DNA from 3 places in the Burkholderia savannae genome. Region 2 is predicted to be linked to each of the others. Evidence: predicted binding sites of a transcription regulator. Region 2 holds the regulator's gene; each other region holds the start of a gene.

Region 1 (3,227 bases), 430 kb from region 2:
CGTCTGGATCACCTTCGCGTTCGCCTGATACAACTGCTGGTACTGCATCAGGTTCGCCGCTTCCTCGTTCTGGTTCACGCCCGACACCGCCTGCTGCTGCGCCGTGATCTGGCCGACGAGCGCCGTCTGCGCGGTGCTCGACGCCTTCAGCTGGCTCGCCGCGTTGCCGATCGCGTTCACGTAGCCCGCGTACGCGCCCGTCAGCGTGGTCGTGCCGTTGTTCATCGTCTTCGAGCTCACGAGCTGCGACAGCGCGAGCGCGTTGCGGCCGTCGTTCGTGCCCTTGTTCGCGCCGATCGTGAACTGATCGCCGTCCGCGGGCGCGCCCGACAGCGACACGCTCACGCCGTTCATCACGCCGGACGGCGCGGGCTGCGTCGTGCTCGAGATCGTCAGCGACGCGCCGACCGACGCATCGTAAGGCACGGGCGTCGTCGCGCTCGTGATGTTGACCGACGTCGGCGGCGTGCCCGCGATCGTCACCGTCGTGCCGACCGGGAAGCCGGAGAGCGTCTTCGACGACGCGTTGTAGGTGAGCGTCGTCGTGCCGGACGGCAGTTGATAGCCCGCGCTCACCGAGCCCTGCGTGATCGCGCCCGTGCCGCTGTTCGTCGACGTGGCCGCCGCGAGCACCGGCGACGCGGCCGCGATCGCCGAGCCGCTCGAAGTGGCGAGCGCGAAGCCGTCGAGCGCGCCGCGCGTCGGCAGCACGGTGAACGCGTCGCCCGCGGCGGGCGTGGCCGAAAGCGACAGATTCAAGCCGCCGATCGTCATCGTCGGCGGGTTGGTGGTCGGCGTCGCGGTGCCGACGACGCTGCCCGTCGCGCGATCGGTCAGCGTGTACTTCGAGCCGTCGTACGACAGCGAATAGTCGCTCGACGTCGGCTGCGAGCCGTTCGCGAACGACACGGACAGCGTCGCGCCGCCGGTATTGCCCTGATTCGCGTAGACGGTCGGGCCGCCGGCCGTGAACAGGTTGCCGCCCGGATTGCCCGACAGGTCGATGCCGAGCGCGTTCTGCGCATTGACCTGCGACGCGAAGCTGACCGCGAGCGCGCCGAGCTGCGCCTGCGCCGGATCGAGCGTCTGGCTGCGGAACGCGAGCAGGCCGCCCAGCGTGCCGCCCGTCAGTGACACGTCGGGCAGGTACTGCGGGCTGCCCTGCGGATTCGCGCCCGCGACGCCCTGCGACACGATCGTGAGCTCGCTCGGATCGGACTTCGACGCGACCGCGGCCAACTGATAGCTCGCATTCCCGACGACGAGCGGCTGGCCGCCCGAAAGGAACACGCTGTAGCTGCCGCTGCTCTGCACGACCTGCACGCCGGCGAGCTGCGACAGGTTCGACACCGCGAGATCGCGCTGGTCGAGCAGTTGGTTCGGCGGCTGCCCCTGCGCGCTCGCCGACGCGATCTGCTCGTTGAGCTGCGCGATCTGCGCGGTGTAGCTGTTGATCTGCGTGACGGTGTCGGTGAGCTGAGAATTCACGCTCTGCCGCAGTTGCGAATACTGCTGGCCCGCGGCGACGAGCTGGCTCGCGAGCGTCTGCGCGTTGCTGATCGCGGTCTGCCGCGCGGACGGATCGGCCGCGTTGTTCGCGACCGTCTGCAGGCCGGTGAAGTAGTTCGTGATCGCGGTCGAGATGCCGGCCGTCGGGCTGCCGACGTAGTTGTTCAGTTGCGCGACGAGCGAATAGTAGGTCGACAGCGAGCTGCCTTGCGTCTGCGCCGCGTTGAGCTGGTTCGACAGATACTGGCTGTACTGCCGCTGGACCGTCACGGTCGTCACGCCTTGCGGCAAATAGCCGCTGCTCGTGTACTGGCCGCTCGCCTCCGAATACACGGGGCGCTCGACCGAATAACCGGGCGTCGCCGAATTGCTGATGTTCTGACCGGTCGTGGTGATCCCCCAGAGCGCGGCGTTCAGGCCGCTGATCCCGAGGTTCATGAGGGTATTGGACATGCGCGATCCTATGAGCCGGCCGCGCCGCGGCTGCCGGGTTGCGTAGACTCCCGGTATAACGGCCGCGCGTGAGAAAAATTGAGGGAATGCGCGCGCAAAAATGCATGCGGCGCGCCGCGGCCGGCGCGCGGGCGCCGTCGCGATGGCTGCGGGCGTCGCGTGCGGCCTGGCCCGCACGGGCGCGATGGCCGCGCGGCTCAGGCCCGCGCGAGCTGCCGGCGCTTCATCTCGAGCTGCGTGATGAGGCGCTGCAGCGTGTTCTCCGCGCTGCCCGGCAGCGACAGGAAGCGAAAGCCCAGTTGGTAGCGGCGCGTGCCGTTCGGCGCGTCGGTCGAGCGGTGCGACACGAGCTGCAGATCGAGCGACAGCATCCCATGGCCGTTCAGGTTCAATTCGACGTCGGGCAGCGTCGTGCCGAGCTCGAGCGTCGACACGCGCTCGTCGACCGTGCGCAACCCGAGGCCGCCGAGCGACAGGTTGTGCACTTCGAACAGGAAAGTCTCGCCGTCCGGCAGCTTGCCGCGGCACACGTAAGGATCGAGGATCGGCGCGTCGACGCGGAAATATTCGCGGCGCTGCACGCAGTACAGCACGTCGGGGAAATCGGCTTCGAACGCGGGAAGGTTCTCGTAGCGGGTCTCGCGCGGGGTCGCGGTCGAGAATTCGACGCGCACGCCCTCCGGCGCCGCATGAAACACGCAGTCCGGCGCGGCGAGGATGCCCGCGTTCTGGTCGGCGAGCGCGCCCCAGTCGAACACGAAGGTTCGCGCGCCGACGTCGACGTCGAGAATGCGCGTGACAAGCTGACCGCCCTGGTACTGGACGGTCAGGAAATCTCCTCGATTGACGAGATTGCGCAGCTGCACGCCGATCTCGAGCGGATTGCGGCGGCCGTAATCATGGCCGGAATGCGCGGCGGCGCTCGCGGCCTGACTCGTCGACTGTTCGGTATTCATGGCTTGCCGGTATTTTATCTCGATGCGCCTGGCGGACTTCGGGGGCGCGTTATGACCAGGCGCGATCCGCCCGATCGTTGGTCTCTCACGTTTAGCGGCAACAGCAGCGCAAAGTTTAGATCGAAACCCGAGTTTATTTTTTCAGCAAACGTTAAAACCGCGCGAGGCCAGGCCTGGCGCGGTCCGAAATGTACCGAACGGTTGCTCGGCTTGCGTCAGCCGATCTGCTGCATGATCGAAATCAGCTTTTTCGCGTAGTGCGGATCGGTCGCATAGCCGGCCTTCTGCATCCCGTGCGCGAAGCCTTCC
Region 2 (3,227 bases):
TGCCCGCGATCATCACGTCGGTCGCGCGCTTGATGCCGTCGACGAGCGACTCGCGGCAGCCGTACAGGTTGTCGAACTTCGACTTCGTCACCGAATCGTTCACGTTGAACGCCGGGAACGGCAGGCGGCCGTCCTTTTCCATCTGGTACAGGCGGTGCACGCCCGTCGTGGTTTCTTCGGTCACGCCCTTGATGTGCGCGAGGCGCTTCGAGTACCAGCTGCCGTCGATTTCGAGGTGGCGCGCGATCGACTTGAAGAGCGCGACTTCTTCCTCGTTGGTCGGCTTGGCGATCACCGAGCGATCCTTCTCGGCCTTCGAGCCGAGGATCAGCAGCAGCGTGGCGTCGCCGCCGTCGTCGAGGATCATGTTCGCGAACTCGCCGTTCGGCCATTCGAAGATGCGGTGCGAGAACTCCCAGTATTCGTCGAGCGATTCGCCCTTGAACGCGAAGACGGGCGTGCCGGCCTCGACGATCGCGGCGGCCGCGTGATCCTGCGTCGAGAAGATGTTGCACGACGCCCAGCGCACGTCCGCGCCGAGCGCCTTCAGCGTCTCGATCAGCACGCCCGTCTGGATCGTCATGTGCAGCGAACCGGCGATGCGCGCGCCCGCGAGCGGCTGCTGCGCCTTGTATTCGTCGCGGATCTGCACGAGGCCGGGCATTTCGGTCTCGGCGATGTTCAGCTCCTTGCGGCCCCAGCCGGCAAGCGCGATATCGGCGACGACGTAATCTTGTGCGGAATTGGAATCGATGACAGCGGCGTTCATCACGCCCTCCTTTCTAAAAAAGTTCTAGAAAATTGTGACGTGAGCGCCGTTCAAGTAAGCGGGCGTCATCGGCGGGAACGATCGCCGCTACGCGACGATGCTGCGCCGACACACCGCTCGGTTGACCCTTTCCGAGCCTGGCGGGCGGGGCCCGTCGCAACGCTCCTCGGAAACGAGGTGGGATTGTAGCAAATCGAGACGAAATTTTCCTATCGTGCAAGCGGAGCGCTCGCGCGGCATTTTGCCGGCCTCGCCGACGCGCGCGCGCTTCCCGTGCATTGCGCCCGTCGCCGCCCGGCCGGCTCAGCTCTCCGTGCCGACCCACGCCAGCTCGCGCAGCTTCGCGCGCAGCCGCGCGACCGCCTGGCTGTGCAGCTGGCACACGCGCGATTCGCTCACCTCGAGCACCGCGCCGATCTCGCGCAGGTTCAGCCCGCGCTCGTAGTACAGCGACATCAGCAGCTTCTCGCGCTCCGGCAGGTGCTCGATCGCGTCGACGAGCGCGCTGCGCAGATGCTCGTCGAGCAGCGCGGACAGCGGATCGGCGTGGTCGGCGCGGTAGCGGTCGAGGAACGGCTCGTCGTCGGCCGAGCGGTCGAAATCCTCGTAGTAGACGAGCTGGCTGCCGTGCAGATCCTGCAGCATCGACTGAAATTCGCCGAGCGGCATCTGCAGGTGCTCGGCGATCTCCGTCTCGTTCGCCGCGCGGCCGAGCCGCTGCTCGACCTGGTGCACCGCGTGCTCGACCTCGCGCGACGTCTTGCGCAGGCTGCGCGGCAGCCAGTCGTTGCTGCGCAGCTCGTCGAGCATCGCGCCGCGAATCCGCTGCGTCGCGTAAGTCTCGAACTGCGCGCCCTGGTCTTCCTTGTAGCGGCTCGCCGCGTCGAGCAGGCCGATCATGCCGGCCTGGATCAGGTCGTCGAGATCCACGCTCGCCGGCATCTTCGCGACGAGCTGCAGGCCGAGACGACGCACGAGCGGCGCATATTGCGTCAGCACTTCGTCCTGGGAAATCTTGCCTTGAGCGTTGTACATCGTGCCCTCTCTTCGTCGTGGCGTTCAGGCGGCATGAGCCGCGCCTCGTTCAAACGCCGAACTTCCCGTCCGGACCCGGCCGACGCCAGAACCGGGGCGCATCGGCCAATACAGCAGATCGGCGGCGATCTGCCGGTAATCGCGCGCCGCCGCCGCCGACGCAAACGCGTCCACCACCGTGTGCGCGAGCCCGCGCGCGCGCTCGATCAGCGGATCGGCCGCGACGCACCCCGCGTTCGACAGCGACACCCGCAGATAGCGGCTCGCGACGCCCGCGAGGTTCTCGTACGCGGCCTTCGCGTCGGCCGCGCTCTGCACGTGATTCGTCAGCACGCGGAACTGCGCGAGCGCGTGCGCGTAGTGCAGCCGCTTCATGCACGCGTACGCCTCGGTGATCGCCGACGCCGACACGCGCGTGACGACGAGCACGTCGTGCGCGTCGCGCGCGAGCCCGGAGAGCGCGCCGTTCGCGTCGAGCTGCGCGTCGATCAGCACGATGTCCGCCGCGCCGTCGCCGAGCGCCTCGATCTGCGCGTCGCTGTAGCCGCCGCGCGCGAGCCGCGACGCCCCGCATATCGAGAATCCGAGCTCGTGACGCACCGGCTCGCCGTCGCGCAGCCATGAGCCGCACAGCGTCGCCGAGATCGAGCGGACGTTCGCGCGCTCGTCGACGACGAGCACGTCCTTGCCGAGCGCGGTGAGCGCCGCGGCGAGGTTCGCGACCGTCGACGTGCAGCCGACGCCCGAGGGTCCGCCCGTCACCGCGACGACGCGCGACGCGCGTCCGGCGAGCAGGCGCCGCAATCCTTCGGCCTGGTCGGTGATGCGCTTATCCAAAGCGGACCTCGTGCAGTTCGTTGCCGGCGCGCGTGCTCAACGCGGACAGCATCGCCGGCAGATCGTCGTCGTGCGGCACGAACGGGGAATCCTCGCGCGGCGCGCAGAACGCGCTCTTCAGCAGGAATTTCTTCGTCGCGACGTACAGATTCTCGGGCACCTTCTGGCCGGTCGACACGTAGTGCACCGGCAGCTTGTAGCGGATCACCGTGTCGAGCGCGCCGCCGAGGTTGCTCGCCTCGTCGAGCTTCGTCAGGATGCAGCCCGCGAGATCGGGGTGGCCCGCCGCGCTGCGGTACGCCTGCACGACTTCGTTCAGCGTGTCGCCGTGGCTCGTCGCGTTCAGCAGCAGCAGGCGCTGCACCGGCGTGTCCGCGCCGTGCAGCATCGCGATCTGGTCGGACACCGTGCGGTCGCGCTGGCTCATGCCGATCGTGTCGATCAGCACCATGTGCTTGTTGCGCAGCTCGGCAAGCGCGAGCTGCAGATCGCCGCCGTCCTTCACCGCGTGCACCGGCACGCCGAGGATCTTGCCGAAGATGCGCAGCTGCTCGTGGCCGCCGATCCGGTAACTGTCCGTCGTGAG
Region 3 (3,227 bases), 1.0 Mb from region 2:
TCGGTTTCGACTTCGGCCTGGCTGCCGGATGCGCTCCCTCGCGACGCAAGCGCGCCCCGGCCGATCGACGATCCGCTCTCCGCCGAAACCGCGATGCTCGACGCCTACTCGACATTGATCGCGCGTCACGCCGGCAATCGCACCGCGCCGCGCGACGTCGCGGCCGACCGCCGGCGCGTCGATGCGATGCGCGAGCGGCTCGCCGCCGATCTGTCCGAATCCGTCACGCTGTCGGACGTCGCGCGAGCGGCCGGGCTGTCGCCGTTCCATGCGGCGCGCCTGTTCTCGCGCGCAACCGGCATGCCGCCGCACGCATGGCGCAACCAGTTGCGCCTGCAACGCTCGCTCGCACCGCTGCGCGCGGGCGCGAGCGTCGCCGACGTCGCCGCCGCGTGCGGCTTCTCCGATCAAAGCCACTTCACCCGCCATTTCAAACGGATGTTCGGCGTGCCGCCCGGGCGATGGCAGCCGTCGTAGCGTTGTAGCGACAGACGCGCATCGCCGCCGCCGTCGCTTCCCGCTCCGGCGAAGGTACCGGTACCAGCTTTGGCTTTGGCTTTGGCTTTGGCTTTGGCTTTGGCTTTGGCTTTGGCTTTGGCTCGGGCTTTGGCTCGGGCTGGGCCTTCACGACATCGACATCGCAAGAACGTACAAGCGAGCGCCTCTCCCGCGCGGCTATCCTCCATCGCACAGGAGGTAGCCGCCTTGTCCCAGTCCCGCTCCACGCATCCCCCGCCCGCCCGGCTCGGCGAATTCGCCGCCGGCATGCGCGACACCGTTCCGATGATGGTAGGTGCCGCCCCCTTCGGCGTGATCTTCGGCACGCTCGTCACGACGGGCCCGCTCGCGCCGTGGCACGGCGAGCTGATGTCGTTCGCGCTCTTCGCCGGCTCCGCTCAGTTCATCGCGCTCGGCCTGATCGCGGGCAGCGCGAGCTATGCGGTCGTGCTCGCGACGACGTTCGTCGTCAATCTGCGCCATCTGCTCTACAGCGCGACGCTCGCGCCGTACGTCGCGCATCTGCCGCTGCGGTGGCGCGCGACGCTCGGCGCGCTGATGACGGACGAGGTTTTCGCCGTCGCGTACGCGCACTACCGTCATGCCGAGCCCGGCGCGACCGGGCCGGACCACTTCTTCGGCTCCGGCGTCGCGATGTACGTGAACTGGCAGGTGTGGACGATCGCGGGCCTGCTGTTCGGCGCCGCGTTCCCGCGCCTGCAGTCGCTCGGGCTCGACTTCGCGATGGCGGCGACGTTCATCGCGATCGTCGTGCCGCAACTCGCCTCGCTGCGCAATCTCGCCGCCGCGGTGACGGCGGGCGCCGTCGCGCTCCTCTGCCGCGCGTGGCCGTACAAGCTCGGGTTGCTCGCCGCCGTCGCCGCGGGCGTCGTGATCGGCGTCGCGCTGACCTGGTTCGCGGAGCAGCGCGCGCGCCGGCGCGCGGAGGCCGCATCATGAGCTACGCGCTGCTGATTCTCGGAATGGCGGCGCTCACGTACGCGATCCGCACGACGCTCTTCCTGCTCGGCGATCGCCTCGCCTTCCCGCCGCTTCTCCTCGCCGCGCTGCGCTTCGTCCCCGTGACCGTGCTGACCGCGATCATCGTGCCGATGACGCTCGCGCCGCACGGCGGCGACGCGGAGCTGACCTGGCGCAATCCCCGGCTCGTCGGCGCCGCTGCCGCGGTGCTCGTGTCCGCCGCGACGCGCCGGCCGCTCGTCACGATCGCCGCCGGGCTCGCCGTGTTCTTTTTCTGGCAGGCGATCGTGCCGCCGCGCGGCTGGCTGCCGGGCTGAGCCGCGTGCGCCGCCCGCACGCGCGGCATCGGCGCGCACGGCCCTCAAGTTCCCGCGCGCACAGCCGTTAAGAGGATGAAGCCCCGCGCCCGGCGACCGAATCCCGTCATCCGATCCGGCCGGACAGCACGACGACCGACGGCCAGCCGGCCGATCCGCGCAGCCGACACGCGGCCTGCCCACGTCGGCTGCGCGCGGGCGAAAGCGCCGGTCGAGCCGACCGGCATCGAGCATCGAGACAGACATGGGCCAAATCACTCTCACGCTGAAAGACGACACCGTCGCTTCCCTGCGCAAAGACTTCGATGCGTTCTTGCGCGTGTCGCTCAAGCTCGATCCGCAGTTCGTCACGCCGTCGTTCGAGGATTTCCTGCGCGCGAAGCTGCTCGACAGCATGGTGCCGCTCACCGAGCACGCCGTGCAGCGGCTCCTGCAAGGCGGCCAGTATGCGTGGGCGAAGCGCACGCTCGACAAGGAGTTTCCGGACGTCGTCGCGATCCTGATCCGGCAGGCGGGCGAATTCGGCTTCGGCTTCGCGTCGCGCTCCGAATGGACGCCCGACGAACTCGCGAAAGCATGCCGCGAATGGGCGGCCGCCGTCGTGTCCGGCGCGCAGGGGGATGCGGCGCTCGTCGATCCGCTCGCCGCGCAGATCAAGGCGGCCGTCACCGACATTCAGACGCTCGAGGAGCGGATGCAGACGCCCGCGTGGCGGCTCGCCGAATCGCTGCGGCAACGCGTGTACGAAGCGAAGCTCGCGTGCGAGATGAGCGTCGGCAGCGTCGCGCGCGAGAAGCTCGGCGAGCTGCGCGGGCTGCTCAGGCTCGGCATCGCGCACGGCTCGTTCCAGAAGCAGGAAGCGCAGCAGATCATGGAATACCTGCGGCTCCTGAAGCCCGAGATCTTCGTCGAGGAGCCGTACGACATCTTCACGCGCATCGCCGCGTGGCTGCGCAGCGTGTTCATCGTCACGCCGCCCGCGCGCGGCGCGCAGAACACGGCGCAGCCGCAGGGGCGCCGCCGCCAGTAGCCAGTAGCCAGTAGCCATAGCCGTTGCAATTGCCGTTGGCCGTAACCAGTCACGCGCGGCGCGCTCGTTCGCGCGCGCGCAAACGCGGTTCGAGCACGAAGGCGGACCGCTAAAACGCAACGGCCCGGACCGCGCGATGCGATCCGGGCCGTCGTCCATCGGTCGACGCGCAACGCGCCAGGCGAGCCTTCCGGGGCGAAGCCCGCTTGCCGCGCGCCGGCCTTCGGCGCTTACTCGCCCGCGCCGGCCTTCACGCCGCCGTTGACGGACAGCGAGCCGTTCGCGCCGCCCGCGACACCCTTCGCCAGACCGCCCGCCGCGCCCGCGACGCCGCCGACCGCATTGCCCGCCGCGCTCGTCGCGCCGTTGACGGCGTTGCCCGCCGCATTCGTCGCACCTTC

What was found. Region 2 encodes FliA, which starts transcription of late flagellar genes. Its sites were predicted from a motif close to CTAAAGTTTNNNNNNNNNNNGCCGNTA; they were not measured.
Region 1: flgK (flagellar hook-associated protein FlgK) is a predicted target of FliA. The motif match lies at 2,019-2,045, and genes of this name have one in related genera.
Region 3: WS78_RS05260 (DUF4088 family protein) is a predicted target of FliA. The motif match lies at 1,840-1,866, and genes of this name have one in related genera.

The regions. Positions count from the first base shown of each region.
Region 1 is NZ_CP013417.1:3,798,259-3,801,485, forward strand. Features, by position in the region: gene flgK (flagellar hook-associated protein FlgK) at 1-1,962, opposite strand, end outside; gene WS78_RS18580 (flagellar brake protein) at 2,160-2,918, opposite strand; gene flgJ (flagellar assembly peptidoglycan hydrolase FlgJ) at 3,134-3,227, opposite strand, start outside.
Region 2 is NZ_CP013417.1:1,116-4,342, reverse strand. Features, by position in the region: gene ahcY (adenosylhomocysteinase) at 1-769, opposite strand, end outside; S-adenosyl-L-homocysteine riboswitch at 804-943, opposite strand; gene WS78_RS00020 (RNA polymerase sigma factor FliA) at 1,073-1,804, opposite strand; gene WS78_RS00015 (MinD/ParA family ATP-binding protein) at 1,829-2,641, opposite strand.
Region 3 is NZ_CP013417.1:1,040,738-1,043,964, reverse strand. Features, by position in the region: gene WS78_RS05275 (AraC family transcriptional regulator) at 1-477, shown strand, start outside; gene WS78_RS05270 (AzlC family ABC transporter permease) at 766-1,458, shown strand; gene WS78_RS05265 (AzlD domain-containing protein) at 1,455-1,796, shown strand; gene WS78_RS05260 (DUF4088 family protein) at 2,041-2,826, shown strand; gene WS78_RS05255 (hypothetical protein) at 3,057-3,227, opposite strand, start outside.